Regions from separate parts of the Pedobacter faecalis genome, predicted to be linked through region 2. Evidence: riboswitches for the same ligand, from Rfam matches in the RefSeq annotation. Region 2 holds a riboswitch; the other holds the start of a gene.
The links. Region 2 has a riboswitch for S-adenosylmethionine ahead of metH (methionine synthase). Riboswitches for the same ligand answer to the same signal wherever they lie in the genome.
Positions count from the first base shown of each region.

Region 1: linked by a shared signal. The riboswitch ahead of QEP07_RS00745 (O-acetylhomoserine aminocarboxypropyltransferase/cysteine synthase family protein) and the one ahead of metH (methionine synthase) in region 2 are both predicted to bind S-adenosylmethionine.

Region 1 covers NZ_JARXOW010000001.1:161,470-169,487, reverse strand. Annotated here, with positions in the region: gene QEP07_RS00750 (trans-sulfuration enzyme family protein) at 1-435, shown strand, start outside; SAM riboswitch class I at 578-692, shown strand; gene QEP07_RS00745 (O-acetylhomoserine aminocarboxypropyltransferase/cysteine synthase family protein) at 901-2,205, shown strand; gene QEP07_RS00740 (homoserine O-acetyltransferase family protein) at 2,222-3,280, shown strand; gene QEP07_RS00735 (homoserine dehydrogenase) at 3,288-4,529, shown strand; gene QEP07_RS00730 (dihydrolipoamide acetyltransferase family protein) at 4,589-5,884, opposite strand; gene QEP07_RS00725 (competence/damage-inducible protein A) at 5,941-7,182, opposite strand; gene QEP07_RS00720 (putative LPS assembly protein LptD) at 7,184-8,018, opposite strand, start outside.
Region 2 covers NZ_JARXOW010000001.1:1,902,422-1,910,439, reverse strand. Annotated here, with positions in the region: gene metF (methylenetetrahydrofolate reductase [NAD(P)H]) at 21-974, opposite strand; gene metH (methionine synthase) at 999-4,658, opposite strand; SAM riboswitch class I at 4,803-4,909, opposite strand; gene QEP07_RS08610 (glycosyltransferase family protein) at 5,157-6,143, shown strand; gene QEP07_RS08605 (GH1 family beta-glucosidase) at 6,136-7,476, shown strand; gene QEP07_RS08600 (UDP-2,3-diacylglucosamine diphosphatase) at 7,473-8,018, opposite strand, start outside.

The sequences.
Region 1 (8,018 bases), 1.7 Mb from region 2:
GGCGCAGTGCCCTCGCCTTTCGACTGCTACCTGCTTTTGCGCAGTATTAAGACTTTGCCGTACAGAATGCGCGGACACTGCGATAATGGCCTTGCCCTCGCAAAATTCCTGGAACAACATCCGGCGATTGATGAGGTGTTTTATCCTGGCCTTGCCAACCATCCTCAGCATGAGATCGCAAGATCGCAGATGAAGGCCTTTGGAGGGATGCTTTCTGTACTGCTTAAGGGTGGCGCACAAAAAGCTAAAGCGGTGGTAAACAAGGTGGAATTGTTTGCCCAGGCGACAAGTCTTGGTGGTGTAGAAAGCCTGATTGAACATCGGGCGTCCATTGAAGGACCAGATACCAAAACACCGCAAAATTTAATTCGGATATCTGCGGGACTTGAACATATTGACGATCTGATTCGAGACCTGACACAGGCTTTAGGCTAAAAAAACGACTGAAACATTGATGCCAATTAATTGACTATAAGTCGTTTAAAAATATTTCGAAATATTATTTGGACGAATTGGCCGCGAAGTAGTACATTTGTCGTCGTTAGCGAGTAGCTAATCAAGTCAGCCTACATGGTTTGATTTATAAAGAAGTGGCGAGAGACAGGCTCTGAGACCCACTGGCAACCCTCCCCAACTGGGAAGAAGGTGCCAATTCCTGACCAAAGGCATGGTGCTATTTGGAGAGATAAATTGAAACGAAATGAAAACATTAAGAATTACTCCCGGATTATTCAGTGATCTTCACAGGCCTGCATGCATGTGCTTCGGCATGTGATCATTGAAAATCTTCCTCCTGCTATATCTTGTCATACGGAAGGCCCTGTACAGGGTACGAGAAAGTTACATCCCAGCGATAAGCCGCTTAGCTTAACCAATCATTAACCATAAAAAAATTTAAATATGTCAGCAAACCTTAAATTTGAAACACTGCAGGTACATGCAGGACAGGAAATAGATCCTACAACAGGGTCGAGAGCCGTACCTATTTATCAAACGACATCATATGGATTTAAGAATTCAGAACACGGCGCGAACCTGTTTGCGCTAAAGGAATTCGGAAATATTTATACACGCATCATGAACCCCACCAATGATGTGTTTGAAAAGCGGATTGCAGCACTTGAGGGTGGCGTAGCGGCCCTGGCAGTAGGTTCGGGACAAGCAGCGCAGTTCATAGCTTTAAACAATATCTTGCAGGCGGGCGACAATTTTGTCGCTTCATCACACTTATACGGTGGTTCATACAATCAGTTTAAGGTAGCCTTCAAGCGTCTGGGCATTGATGTGAGATTTGCTAACGGCGATGACGTTACAGATTTTGAAGCAAAGATCGACAGCGATACCAAAGCCATTTACGTGGAGACCATAGGCAATCCTGCGTTCAGTATCATAGATTTTGAAAAATTGTCTGAGATTGCCAACCGCCATGAACTGCCACTGATCGTGGACAATACATTCGGAGCAGCGGGCTATCTGTTCAAGCCTTTGGAGCATGGCGCACATATCGTGGTTCAATCGGCGACAAAATGGATTGGCGGGCATGGTACCAGCATCGGTGGCGTCATTGTAGACGGAGGAAATTACAACTGGGGCAATGGAAAGTTTCCGCAGTTTACAGAGCCTTCCGAGGGTTATCACGGATTGGTATTTAATGATGTCTTTGGCATCGGGGGTCCTTTCGGAAATATACAGTTTATCATTCGTGCAAGAGTGGAGGGATTAAGGGACTTTGGTCCGGCCATATCGCCGTTCAACTCGTTTTTACTGCTTCAGGGCTTAGAAACATTGTCGCTTCGTGTTCAGCGACATGTGGATAACGCGTTAGCCCTGGCAACCTGGCTGGAAAGCCATGAGGCTGTAAGCTCAGTGAGTTATCCTGGATTGCCGGGCAGTAAATATCATACTAACGCAAAAAAATACCTTAAAAATGGCTTCGGCGCGGTTCTTTCCTTCGAATTGAAAGGAGGCAAGGAATTGGCAACCCGGCTGGTGGACAGCCTGAAGCTGGTAAGCCACCTGGCCAATGTGGGCGACGCGAAAACACTCATCATCCAGCCTTCTGCTACTACCCATCAGCAGCTTAGCGAATCGGAACAGGTGGCAGCAGGCGTTTTGCCTAACCAACTTCGCGTGTCTGTAGGTATTGAGCACATTGACGATATAAAGGCGGATTTTGAACAGGCGTTTGCGGCAATAAAACTTTAATACGGAGTTCACAGGAATGACAAATACGGCGACGCATCGTTATAAAGAGACCTTCAAACTGGAGAATGGCAAAGAGATTAACGACCTTACGATTGCTTATCAGACTTATGGCCAGTTGAATGCGGAGAAAGACAATGTGATCTGGGTTTGCCACGCGTTAACCGCAAATTCAGATGTCCTGGACTGGTGGAAGGGTTTGTTTGGTCAAAATGACTTATTTAATCCGGAAGAGCATTTCATTGTATGTGCCAATGTGCTGGGCTCCCATTATGGGACCACCTCCCCATTAAGTATCAATCCGGCTACCGGTCAGCCTTACTACCTTTCGTTCCCGGAGTTTACGATCAGGGATATTGTGGCTGCACACCGCATCCTTACTGATCATCTGGGCATTGGAAAAATTAAGGTACTGATGGGTGGATCTTTAGGAGGTCAGCAATCTCTGGAATGGGCAATCACAGAAAACGACCGGATTGAAAATCTGGTATTAATTGCCACCAATGCTATACACTCGCCCTGGGGTATTGCCTTCAATGAAAGCCAGCGCCTTGCTATTACGGCCGACCGGACGTTCTACGCTCAGCAACCGGAAGGTGGTTTGAAAGGCTTAAAGGCTGCGCGAAGTATCGCGCTGCTCTCCTATCGCACTTACGATGCGTATACGGCTACTCAACTCGAAAGCGTAAACGACAAAACGGACAATTTTAGGGCCTCCTCTTACCAGAACTATCAGGGTGAAAAGCTGTGCAAACGCTTCAATGCCTATAGCTACTGGTACCTTACCAAGGCGATGGATAGTCACAACGTAGGACGCGGGAGGCGCAGCGTAAACGATGCACTTCTGGAAGTGAAGGCAAATACTTTAGTGATCGGCATTGAAAACGATATCTTGTTCCCGCTTTCAGAACAAGAGTTTTTGGCTAAATCTATTCCTGATGCTGAATTTCAGCCCCTGAAATCTGCGTATGGCCATGATGGCTTCCTGATTGAGACGAACGTGCTCACAAAAATGATAGGCACATTTTTAAAAGAGCATGCAGATAAAAAGATAATTAAATTACATAAAACAGCTTAATTGATTCATGAGCAAAAAACTTAAGATTGGCCTGTTTGGTTTTGGCGTGGTCGGACAAGGACTGCACGACATTATCCGCGGACAGGAACTTAACCTGGAGATTGTTAAGATAGCAATTAAAGACCCTTCAAAAAAACGCATATTAGATGCGCACCTTTTTACGACCGATCATGACGAAATTTTAAACAACCCAGAGATCAATACCATTGTAGAATTGATTGACGATGCCGACGTTGCTTTTAATATTGCAAAAAAAGCACTTATGAGCGGAAAGAACGTTGTATCGGCAAACAAAAAGATGATTGCGCATCATCTTGCGGAACTGGTCCAGCTTCAGGCAGACCACGGTACGTCGCTGCTATATGAAGGTGCTGTATGTGGTAGTATCCCAATAATCAGGAATCTCGAAGAGTATTACGACAACGAACTTCTGCACGGCATAAGCGGAATATTTAATGGTTCGTCGAACTATATCCTTTCCAAAATATTTAATGACGGACTGGAATATGGCGTAGCACTAAAGCAAGCTCAGGACCTCGGGTTCGCTGAAACGAATCCGATATTGGATGTCGGCGGATACGATCCTAAGTTTAAGCTGGCCATTGCGACCGCTCATGCTTACGGCTTGTTTATTAACCCGGATAAGATCTTGAACGTTGGTATTCAAAACCTGTCTGACAACGACATTCGTTATGCGAGAGAGAAAAATTTCAGGATAAAGCTGGTACCAACAGCCAGGAAGATCAGCACAAAACAAATCGTGACTTACGTGCTCCCTAAGTTTGTTAAATCTGACGATTTTCTCTTTAACGTCGAGAACGAATATAATGGTGTGACCGTTCAGGCTGCCTTTGCGGATAAGCAATTTTTCTTTGGAAAAGGTGCTGGTGGTCACCCAACCGGCGCAGCAGTGTTATCGGATATTGCAGCCTTGCGGTACGACTATCGCTACGAGTATAAGAAATATCATCAGCACAATGGTTTGATACACACAGACAACGTCGACATTGAGGTTTACCTGCGTTACACGCATGAGTATACTATCGAGAAGCTTGGCATTAAGAACATCGTGGAACGTTTCGTTCGCGACGATTACAAATATGTGATCGGAAATGTAAATCTAAAGAGCCTGCTCGCAAATCGTGACTTGTTGGAGCAAAAGGACATTTTTATTGCTCATACAGGAAGGTATACATATACCGACGAGCAAATAAAAGCGGTTGTTGAAGAGGCTGTGCTGGCGAATTAACAACTAGGCCATAAAAAAGCCCCTTGTGGATCAAGGGGCTTTTTTTATATCTCTAAAGCTTATATCTCACGCTCTATATCCCAGTTCTCCAGGTAATCCGCCACCCGTCGTACAAATGAGCCGCCTAATGCGCCATCTACCACGCGGTGATCATAGGAAAGTGATAAATACATCATATGACGGATGGCTATGACATCCCCAAACTCAGTTTCCAGCACTGCTGGTTTTTTCTTAATGGCTCCAACAGCCAATATAGCTACCTGAGGCTGGTTAATGATCGGTGTGCCCATGACATTCCCAAAGGATCCTATATTTGTAAGCGTAAAAGTTCCGTTTTGCGTTTCATCCGGCTTCAGCTTTGAAGCCCTGGCCCTGAGCGCAAGATCGTTCACAGACTTGGTAAGCCCGACAAGATTGAACTGATCCGCGTTTTTTATCACCGGTACGATCAGGTTTCCTGAAGGCAAGGCTGCCGCCATTCCGATATTGATGTCTCTTTTTCTAACGATCTGTGATCCGTTAACGGTCACATTTATCATCGGGTAATCCTTGATGGCCTTAGTCACTGCCTCGATAAATAACGGTGTAAAAGTTATTTTCTCCTTTTCACGCTGCTCAAACGTCTTTTTAACCTTCTCCCTCCACAAAACCATATTGGTGACATCCGCCTCAACAAAAGAGGTTACATGGGGCGATGTCTGTTTGCTCATTACCATATGATCAGCAATAAGCTTACGCATACGGTCCATCTCAATGATCTCTTCTCCAGCGGAGAGCGATGTCGAAACAGGTGCTCTTACCGGAGCCTCGGCGCTTGTATTCAAAACCGGAATGTCTTCCTGAATGTTTTTGTTATGCTGAACTTGACTGCCTTGCCTTTGACGGATGTAAGAAAGCAGGTCGTCCTTAGTAAGACGGCCTTCAGATCCGCTGCCAGGTATATGATCAAGTTCCTCGTTGCTGATGTTTTCCTCCGCCGCAATGCTCTTCACCAAAGGGGAGTAAAACCTTTCAGATACCGCCTTTACTCCAGGTATATCGTTAAGCGGCGGGAGATCAGCTGGCAGATCGTCTTCTGTTTCTTCCTGTTTTACCGGCGCACTAGTTACCTCAGCTTCGATCTCAATAATGGCTAAAATATCGCCCACCTGGGCCACCTCATCTTCCTTAAACAACTGCCTCACCAGCTTACCCGACACCGGAGAAGGAACCTCAGAATCTACCTTATCTGTCGCTATCTCGAGAACTATATCATCCACTTCTACCGCGTCACCTGGTTGCTTTGCCCATTTAATGACGGTGGCTTCTGCAACACTTTCCCCCATTTTTGGTAACAACAATTCGTATTGAGCCATTTTTTATTTCATGATTGGTATTGCAGGCAAAAGTAAAGTATTTTGAACACTTAAACCTAATCAGGGCCAAGTTCATTCAAAATCATACCTAAAGCGGCTACTGCAGAGCGTTCTATATTTTGCGTCCGCTTGTTTCCAAAAGTAAAAAGCCGCGCAACAACCTGCTGCTTGTTAGCTACCGCTATCCAAACGGTACCGACAGGTTTTCCCGGACTCGCACCATCAGGCCCTGCAATTCCGCTCACCGCAACAGCATAGTCCGTGTTAAACGTGCGGAGCGCTCCGGCAGCCATCTCGGTAACGGTCTCTTCGCTAACCGCCCCGTATCTTTCCAGGGTTTGCTCACTTACACCGAGTATCTTTATTTTCAATTCATTGGAGTAAACAACTCCACCACCCTTATATACAGCCGAACTTCCTGGATGCTGCGTAATCAGATGACCGATATACCCGCCGGTACAGCTCTCAGCAGTTGAAAGTGTCAGTCCCCGCTTCTCCATCGTATTCAGCATGGCTTTCTCAAGTGCAATATCTTCTAAGGCAGCTACATGCTTCTTCACCCGCTCCGCGATGCGCTGTGTGAACTCCATGATCTGACGGTCAAGAAGCACACCTTCATATCCGCTTCCGCTTAAGCGGAGGCGCACCTGACCGAGCCGCGGCAGGTATGCAAGCTTGATATGTTCTGGCAGATCGTTTTCTATATCAGCTATTGCCTCGGCCAGAAAGGACTCGCCTATCCCATAAGTCAGAATCGTTTTATGTACAATATGGGGCAGCTTGAACAAACTGACCAGCCTTGGAATGATCTCCTCCTCCATTAAATACATCATTTCAAACGGTACGCCAGCCATGGAAACAATAATACGCCCATTGTTCTCAAACCACATGCACGGGGCTGTGCCCTGCTTATTCTGAATCACAGTACACCCCTCCGGCACATCGGCCTGGCCCATATTCGAATCGAGCATAGGTCGCTTTAACCGCTCAAAGAAGGTCCTGACATGTTGTAGCGTCTGCTCATCCCTACGCATTCCCATGTTAAAATACCTGGCAAGGGTGATTTTCGTTATATCATCTTTTGTGGGGCCCAACCCACCAGTAATCAATATTATGCCTGCGCGCTTTTCAGCTTCAGACAAAGCATCGATAATATGATCGGCCTGATCCGACACTGATGTAATTTGCTTTACCGCGATGCCCGCAAGATTGAGCTTTTGTGCCATCCAGGCAGAATTGGTGTCTACAATCTGGCCGATAAGAATCTCATCACCGATCGTTATTATTTCAGCTGTCATACTAGAAACGGGTGTAATAATTTTTCCGCTTACTCAGTTTTAGATCCTGCAACACAGAAGCCTTTACCTTTATATCGACTGAATAAGATTGGTACTGACCAAATGGAACCCAGCTAAAGCTCATGTCCCAGCAATGTAGATCGCGGTAAATAGAAAAAGAGGTTTGTGAAAAAGTATTGGCTTTAAAATCCCATCCCGAATTGAATTGTACTTTCCATTTCGGCGTGATATTAGCATCGCCGTTGAAATTCAACGTATTGGTGATTGAGCCGTTCCGCCCTACTTCATCTGTGGCATATTGGAAACTGTAGCTGAATGCAAAGTTCCACGGAATATTAAAGTCTACAAACGCATTCGGATCTCGGCTTACCCTGGCAAGTGCTTCTGCCTGTTCTTCAGTGATCCCTCGTTGTTGGGCAATCTCGTTGACTTCATCAATATTCTCGTTTCGTCGTTTCAACGCTTCGGGATTTAGACTGTAGTCGAAAGAAAAACCAAAGTTCGTGAGACGAGGCAAGCGACCCGCCTGCCAGGTATATCGATCTACCAAAACAGGTGTTTGCACACCATTAACAGTCTGAATTTCGACCTGGTAAGGGTTCAACGTACCATTATAATTGATGCCTAGCTTCTCCGTAAACTGCGATCTGCCGCTGAAGTTAAGTCTTGACAGTTTAAAATTCTCCGCTAAAAAGTTATAAGATCCACTGATACCCAGACCCTGGATAATTGGAATCTTTTTCTCGCCTTTGCCTGTGGTATCTTTAGGCGTAAGAACCTTTGCTTCAACTGTGTTATCTAGCCCGAAGGATATTGATGCGTTTCGGCCTAATCCT
Region 2 (8,018 bases):
CAAAGAGTATTCCACAAATATTAAAAAACCGCTTCCGCTATTTTTCTGGTTGGCTCCGGATTACTCATGGTATAAAAATGCAAAACCGGCGCACCAACTTTAATCAACTCTTTACACTGATGGATCATCCATTCAATGCCAACCTCTTTCACCTGTTTTTCGTCTTTACAAGCCAACACTGCTTCCGTGAGTTCCTCCGGCAGGTCAATATGGAAAATCTTAGGTAAGCTGATCAGTTGCTTGGAAGAGGTGATCGGCTTTAGCCCCGGTATAATGGGTACATGAATACCGTTTTCGCGGCACTGTTTTACGAAATCAACATATTTGGTGTTGTCAAAAAACATCTGGGTTACAATAAACTCTGCACCCATCTCCACTTTCTGCTTCAGGTACTTGAAGTCTATTTTCAGGTTAGGCGCCTCAAAATGCTTTTCCGGATAACCGGCTACCCCAATGCAGAAGTCTGTCTTAAAAGCAGAATGATCTTCATGCAGGTACTTTCCGCTATTCATATCCATCACCTGCTGAAGCAGTTCCGTAGCGTAGGCATGGCCCCCCGGGGTTGGTACGAACGAGGAATCCCCGTGCCGGGCATCACCTCTTAGTACCAGCACGTTGTCGATACCCAAAAACTGCAGGTCAATCAGCGCATTCTCGGTTTCTTCTTTCGTAAATCCACCGCAAATCAGGTGAGGTACAGCGTCTACCTTATAACGGTTCATAATCGCTGCGCAGATGGCTACGGTGCCCGGGCGTTTGCGATAGGAAACCTTTTCAAGCAAACCGCTGTCGTGCTGCTTGTAGATGTAGTCCTCACGATGGTAAGTTACGTCAATAAAGGGCGGCTTAAAATCCATTAAAGGATCAATAGCTTTATATATCTCTTCTATACTTCTTCCTTTAACAGGTGGGAGCAGTTCGAAAGAGAACAGCGTCCTGCCGTTTGCGTTTTTTATATGGTCGGTAATTTTCATGGTTGGTCGGTCTATAAATATGGATTAATACGCCAGGTTCGGTCCCAGCCATCTCTCTGCTTCTTCGGTAGTCATGCCTTTTCGCACCGCATAATCTTCCACCTGGTCGCGGGTTATTTTACCCAGGCCAAAGTACCTCGATTGCGGATGGGCAAAGTAAAATCCGCTAACTGCCGCAGTAGGATGCATGGCGTAACTCTCTGTGAGCCGAAGGCCAATCTTATTTTCAGCTTCAAGGAGGCTAAACAATGTGCCTTTCTCAGTGTGTTCCGGACAGGCCGGGTAACCCGGTGCAGGGCGGATACCCACGTATTCTTCTTTGATCAGTTCCTCATTGCTGAATGATTCCTCGTTTGCATAGCCCCAGTAGTCCTTGCGCACCAGTTCGTGCATACGCTCTGCAAAAGCCTCAGCCAGTCGGTCGGCCAGCGCCTTCGCCATGATGCTGTTGTAGTCATCATGATTCGCCTCAAAACTTGCTACCAGTTCATCGCAGCCAATACCGGCAGTGAGTGCAAAGCCCCCGAAATAATCCTGTATTCCCGTGCTTTTAGGTGCAATAAAGTCCGACAACGCATAGTACGGTTGACCGTCTGCTTTCTCGGCCTGCTGACGAAGTGTGTGGATCACGACCTCTTCTCCGTCAACATTCAGTACAATATCATCGCCAACCGCATTGGCAAGCCAAAAACCAATTACCGCCTTAGCAGCCAGCAATTTCTCGTCTACAATGCGTCTAAGCAGCAACTGAGCGTCTTCAAACAGCTTTTTCGCCTCGTCGCCAACTACCTCATCCTCGAGAATTCTCGGATAACTGCCCCGAAGTTCCCATGTATGGAAAAACGGTGTCCAATCGATATAAGGCACCAGGTCTTCCAGCGGATAGTCCTCAAATACCTTTGTTCCTAAAAACCGGGGTGCTGTCGCAACCTGATCCAGATCCAATTTGAAACTACCCTCACGTGCTTCCTCTAAGGTCTTATACCGTTTGTCAGGCCGCTTATTCAAATGTGCTTCACGGGCCTTCTCATATTCAGCTTTAATGCCTGCTATATAATCGTCACGCGTGTCCTGGTTCATCAGCGTGCTGCATACGGTCACACTTCTAGACGCATCGAGGACGTGGATAGCAGGGCCGGAGTAGTTTGGTGCCACCTTTACGGCTACGTGGATACGCGAGGTGGTTGCCCCGCCAATAATCAGCGGAATCGAAAACCCTTCGCGCTCCATCTCCTTGGCAAAATGGACCATCTCATCTAAAGAAGGCGTTATCAAGCCACTCAGACCGATAATATCTGCGTTGATCTCTCTGGCCTTTTTGATAATGTCCTGTGCAGGCACCATCACACCCATATCAACAATCTCAAAGTTGTTGCAGGCAAGCACTACACCAACTATATTTTTTCCAATGTCGTGCACATCGCCTTTAACAGTCGCCATCAGCACCCTTCCGGCCGAGGAATTCTGATCCTGATCCGGGTTGGCAAGCTTTTCCTGTTCAATGAACGGGAGCAGGTAAGCCACAGCTTTTTTCATTACACGGGCCGACTTTACCACCTGGGGCAAAAACATTTTTCCAGCGCCAAAGAGGTCGCCGACAATATTCATACCGTCCATCAGCGGACCTTCTATCACCTGAATCGGGCGGTCATATTTCTGCCGGGCTTCCTCTACATCGGCATCCAGGTACTCGATAATCCCTTTAACAAGGGCGTGCGACAAGCGCTCTTCTACCGTTCCTCTGCGCCAGGTTTCATCGCGCACCACCTCTTTGCCTTTCGATTTAATGGTTTCAGCGTATTCTACCAACCGTTCCGTGGCGTCATCCCGCCGGTTCAGAAGAACGTCCTCTACCATTTCAAGCAGTTCAGGCGGAATCTCCTGATACACCTCAAGCATACCGGCATTCACAATGCCCATATCAAGCCCCGCTTTTATGGCATGATAGAGAAAAGCAGAATGCATGGCTTCCCTTACAGTGTTGTTGCCTCTAAATGAGAAGGATATATTGGAAACCCCACCGCTAACCTTAGCATAAGGGAGGTTTTCTTTAATCCAGCGCGTTGCGTTAATGAAGTCGACCGCATAATTGTTATGCTCCTCCAGGCCCGTCGCCACCGTCAGAATGTTCGGGTCGAAAATGATGTCCTCAGCGGGGAAGCCAATTTCGTTAACCAGTATGTCGTAAGATCTCTTACAGATCTCGATCCTTCTTTCATAATTGTCGGCCTGTCCCCGTTCATCAAAAGCCATCACTACCACAGCCGCACCATACGTCATGATCTTCCGGGCACTTTCCCGGAATTTATCCTCGCCCTCTTTCAAAGAGATGGAATTCACAATGCCCTTGCCTTGCAAGCATTTTAGTCCGGCTTCTATAACCGTCCATTTCGAGGAGTCGACCATGATCGGCAACTTTGATATGTCCGGTTCCGAAGCGATCAGGTTCAGGAACTTCGTCATGGCTGCTTCAGAGTCGATCATTCCTTCGTCCATGTTCACGTCAATAACCTGGGCGCCGCCTTCCACTTGCTGGCGGGCTACCGACAAGGCCGCTTCAAAATCACCACTCAGGATGAGTTTGGAAAACTTAGGTGATCCCGTGATGTTTGTGCGCTCGCCAATGTTAACGAAAATGCTTTCTGGTGTAATCGTAACAGGTTCCAACCCGCTAAGCCTCATGTACGGTTGGATCTGAGGGATTTTTCGCGGGGCAATGCCTTTTGCTTTTTCAGCAATGCAGCCGATATGGTCGGGCGTGGTGCCGCAGCAACCACCCACAATGTTCACAAAACCATGTTGTATGAAATCCTCAACCAGGTGAGCAGTTTCATGCGGTGTCTCGTCGTACGCCCCAAATTCATTCGGGAGTCCGGCGTTCGGATAGGCAGAAACATAACAGCCCGCCTTAGCTGAAAGCTCCTCAATATGCGGACGCATGTCTTTTGCGCCAAGCGCACAGTTAAACCCTATACTTAAAGGTTTAGCATGCATTACCGAATTCAGAAAGGCCTCAGCGGTTTGTCCGCTCAGGGTTCTCCCTGAAGCATCTGTAATGGTTCCGGATATCATGATCTCTATCTTGCGGCCAATTTCCGCTTCATATTTCTTTATAGAAAAAATCGCCGCCTTAGCGTTCAGCGTGTCAAATATCGTCTCAATCAACAATACGTCGGCGCCCCCGTCTACCAGTCCCCGTACCTGCCTGTCATACGCATCTACAAGTTCGTCAAAACTAATGGCCCTGAACCCAGGGTCGTTCACATCAGGTGAAATGGATAGCGTCCGGTTGGTCGGGCCAATGGCACCGGCCACAAAGCACTTGCGCTCCGGATTTGCCGCCATAAACTCATTGGCCGCTTCCTTGGCAATTTTAGCCCCCTCGAAGCTTAGTTCATAGTCGAGCTCCTCCATCTGGTAATCGGCCAGAGAGATGCGCTGCGTGCTGAAAGTATTGGTTTCAATAATGTCCGTACCGGCTTTAAGATATTCGGTATGGATGGCCTTAATGATGTCGGGCCGGGTGATGTTGAGCAGGTCATTATTACCTTTTACATCACAGGGGTGATCCTTGAAACGTTCCCCCCGGAAATCTTCCTCAGTCAGGGTATATCGCTGGATCATGGTGCCCATCGCACCGTCGATAATTAAAATACGTTTCTCTAGTTCTTCTCTAATATTCATTTAACGGGTTACACAATATGAGCATGTAAAAAGCTATTTTTGATAGTGGCGCAGCGCCAAAACAAGTGCCGAACTGATTACATACAAAGCTTAATGGAAAGTTGCGGAGTTTAGCTGAATGTGCTCTAGCCAATGCTACCAGTTAACTTATCTTTCGGGAGCAAAGAAGGCTCCAGTAGAATGTAGCACCTTGTAAGTACAGGTTGCTAAGACTTCGCAGGGTCTAATCCCTCCGTCTTTCTCTATAAGCGTTACAAAAATGCAACAAAGAAAAATCAATTCCAAATAAAGATCAAGACACAAGCAGCTTCAGATTCCGTAAGGGTTCGGAGATAAAACTTCACATTAACTAAATGTAGTGTTTACACAGTAACGCTAGCTTGCGACCAAAACAGATCGATTATGGCTACCATTTTTAACCCGTTTCTGCTCATCGACTTCTTCAAGGAGGTGTTTCTGCGTCAGATTATCAGGGCTTCATTTGCGGGTTAACGCATAATGAAGATACTTTATGCCGTGCAGGGCACGGGCAACGGTCATTTGAGCCGGGCAATGGATATTGTTCCGCTCCTTCGTGAGATGGGAGAGGTGGATGTATTGGTCAGCGGCATTCAGGGCGATCTGGAACTTCCCTTTCCTGTCCGATACAAATTAAAAGGCATGAGCTTTATTTTCGGAAAGACAGGCGGCGTAAATCTGTGGAAAACCATCGTAAAAGCCGATCTGCGCGCCCTGAGAAGCGCCATCCGATCCCTTCCGGTTCACGAGTATGACCTCATTATAAATGATTTTGAACCCGTTTCTGCCTGGGCCTGCTACTTCCAGAACAAACCATGTATCGGCCTGAGTCACCAGGCGGCGGTTATCGCACCAAATGCGCCGAAAGCTTCGCATGCCGATCCTACGGGCAGGTTGATCCTGAATAACTACGCGCCAGCCAGCGTGCACTATGGATTCCATTTTGAGCGATACAATAAGAATGTTTTCACCCCTGTGATCAGGCAAGCAGTGCGTGAGAAGGAGTTGAAAGATAAGAGCTACTATACAGTATATCTGCCCGCTTACGATGATGAACGCCTGATAAAGCAGCTTACGGTCTATAAGAATGTGCAGTGGGAGGTGTTTTCCAAACACAACAAAAAAAGCCGCGTTGTTAAGAATGTAAGTATCCAGCCGGTGAATTCTGAAAAGTTTACGGCCAGTATGGCCATGTCGACAGGCGTACTATGCGGCGCAGGTTTTGAGACGCCGGCAGAAGCGCTGTTTATGAAAAAAAAGCTGCTGGTGATTCCTATGAAAGGCCAATATGAACAGCATTTAAATGCAGCGGCGCTGATGGAAATGGGGGTTCCGGTTATGAAGAGCCTCAAGAGCAAACATAGTGACGTACTCAGTGCCTGGCTTGAAAGCAATGATCGGATAACGGTCGACTACCCTGATGAGACGAGAAATATTTTGGAAACTATAGTAGCCAGACATGGATGAGCTAAGCAGAGCGTATTTTGGGGCTGATTTCCAATGGGGAGTGTCCACTGCAGCGTTTCAGAACGAAGGGAGCTGCGGAACCGATGGTAAAAGTCCCTCCATCTGGGATGTATTCACCTCCAAGAAGAGCAGAGTAAAGGGCGGTCATCATGCGCAGACTGCATGCGATTTTTATGCGGAATACAAGCGTGACATTGATCTGGTGAAGCAGATGAATATTCCCAATTTCCGGTTTTCCCTATCCTGGTCGCGCATCTTACCCGAAGGCACCGGGCGGGTAAACGAGAAAGGAATTGCCTTTTATAATCAGGTCATCGACTACTGCCTGGAGCTTGGTATTGAACCCTGGCCTACAATATATCACTGGGACCTGCCGCAGATTCTTGAGGAAAAAGGTGGTTGGACCAACCGCCTTATCGTCGACTGGTTTTCGGAATACGTCGAGGTCTGCGCCCTTCATTTCGGCGACCGCATCAAAAACTGGATGGTCATGAATGAGCCAATGGTCTTTACAGGAGCTGGCTACTTCCTTGGTGTACATGCACCGGGCAAAAAGGGACTAAGAAATTTCCTTCCGGCGGTGCACCATGCCGTATTGTGCATGGCTGAGGGCGGTAGAACCTTAAGGCGGCTATGTCCGAGTGCTCAGATCGGAACCACGTTCTCCTGTTCCCATGTAGAGCCCTATTCGCAAACGCCAAAAGATGTAGCCGCCGCGTTGCGGGCCGATGTACTGTTTAACAGGCTGTTTATCGAGCCGGTTTTGGGTCTGGGCTATCCGCTCAGTGAAGTTCCGGTACTTCGAAAGATCGGTAAATATTTTTATCCGGGCGACGAAGAGCGTATGGTGTTCGACTTCGATTTTGTGGGTCTTCAAAACTATACGCGGGAAGTGGTCCGTTATTCACTGTTTACACCCTATATCCATGCAGGACTGGTTAAGGCGTCTACACGCGGTGTACCGTTAACCGAAATGCATTGGGAAGTGTACCCTCCTGCGATCTATTATATATTAAAGAAGTTTGACGCTTACCCGCAAATCCGGCGGATCATCGTCACCGAGAATGGAGCAGCATTTCCGGATCAGGTAACGGCCAACGGGGAGGTGCAGGATGATCTCCGCAAGAAGTACCTGCAGGACCACATCGCAGAGGTTCTTAAAGCAAAGCGTGAGGGCGTGAAGGTACACGGTTATTTTGTATGGACGCTTACAGACAACTTCGAGTGGGCTGAAGGATACCATCCAAGATTCGGACTCGTGCATGTCGACTTTAGTTCCCAGCACCGGATCGTCAAGTCGTCAGGACACTGGTATGCCCGCTTCCTTTCCTAGATGTGCTCTGTTTTAAAGCGTTGAAACATGGCCTTTACATCCAGTTTCATCTTCAGATCTTCATTGTCGAGCAGATCCGCATCGTCTACGTATGCGATAAAATCTTCAGGCAGGTATTTGTATAGGCTCCATGTGCCTTGGTGATATTCAAGGGCAGTGAGGTTTTCGACCCAGTCGCCAGAATTCAGATAGCAGACCGAGCCCTGGTCGGTCGCTATTTCCCTGATCTCAGGCTGATGAATATGTCCGCACACCACATAACCGTAACCTTTATCTATAGCGAGCTCGGCCGCTGTAGTCTCAAAGTCGTTAATGAACTTAACGGCGTCTTTAAAGCTTGCTTTGATCTTTTTAGAGAAGCTCATTTTCTCTCTTTTTAAAAGGGTAAGCATCCAGTTGGCGAGGCTATTGATGAGGATGAGTGCGTCATACCCGATGGCGCCTAGTTTCGCCAGCCACTTAGAATGCTGCATAGTCACGTCAAATACATCGCCGTGAAAGAACCAGGCCTTTTTACCATCCAGTTCGAGCACAAGTTTGTC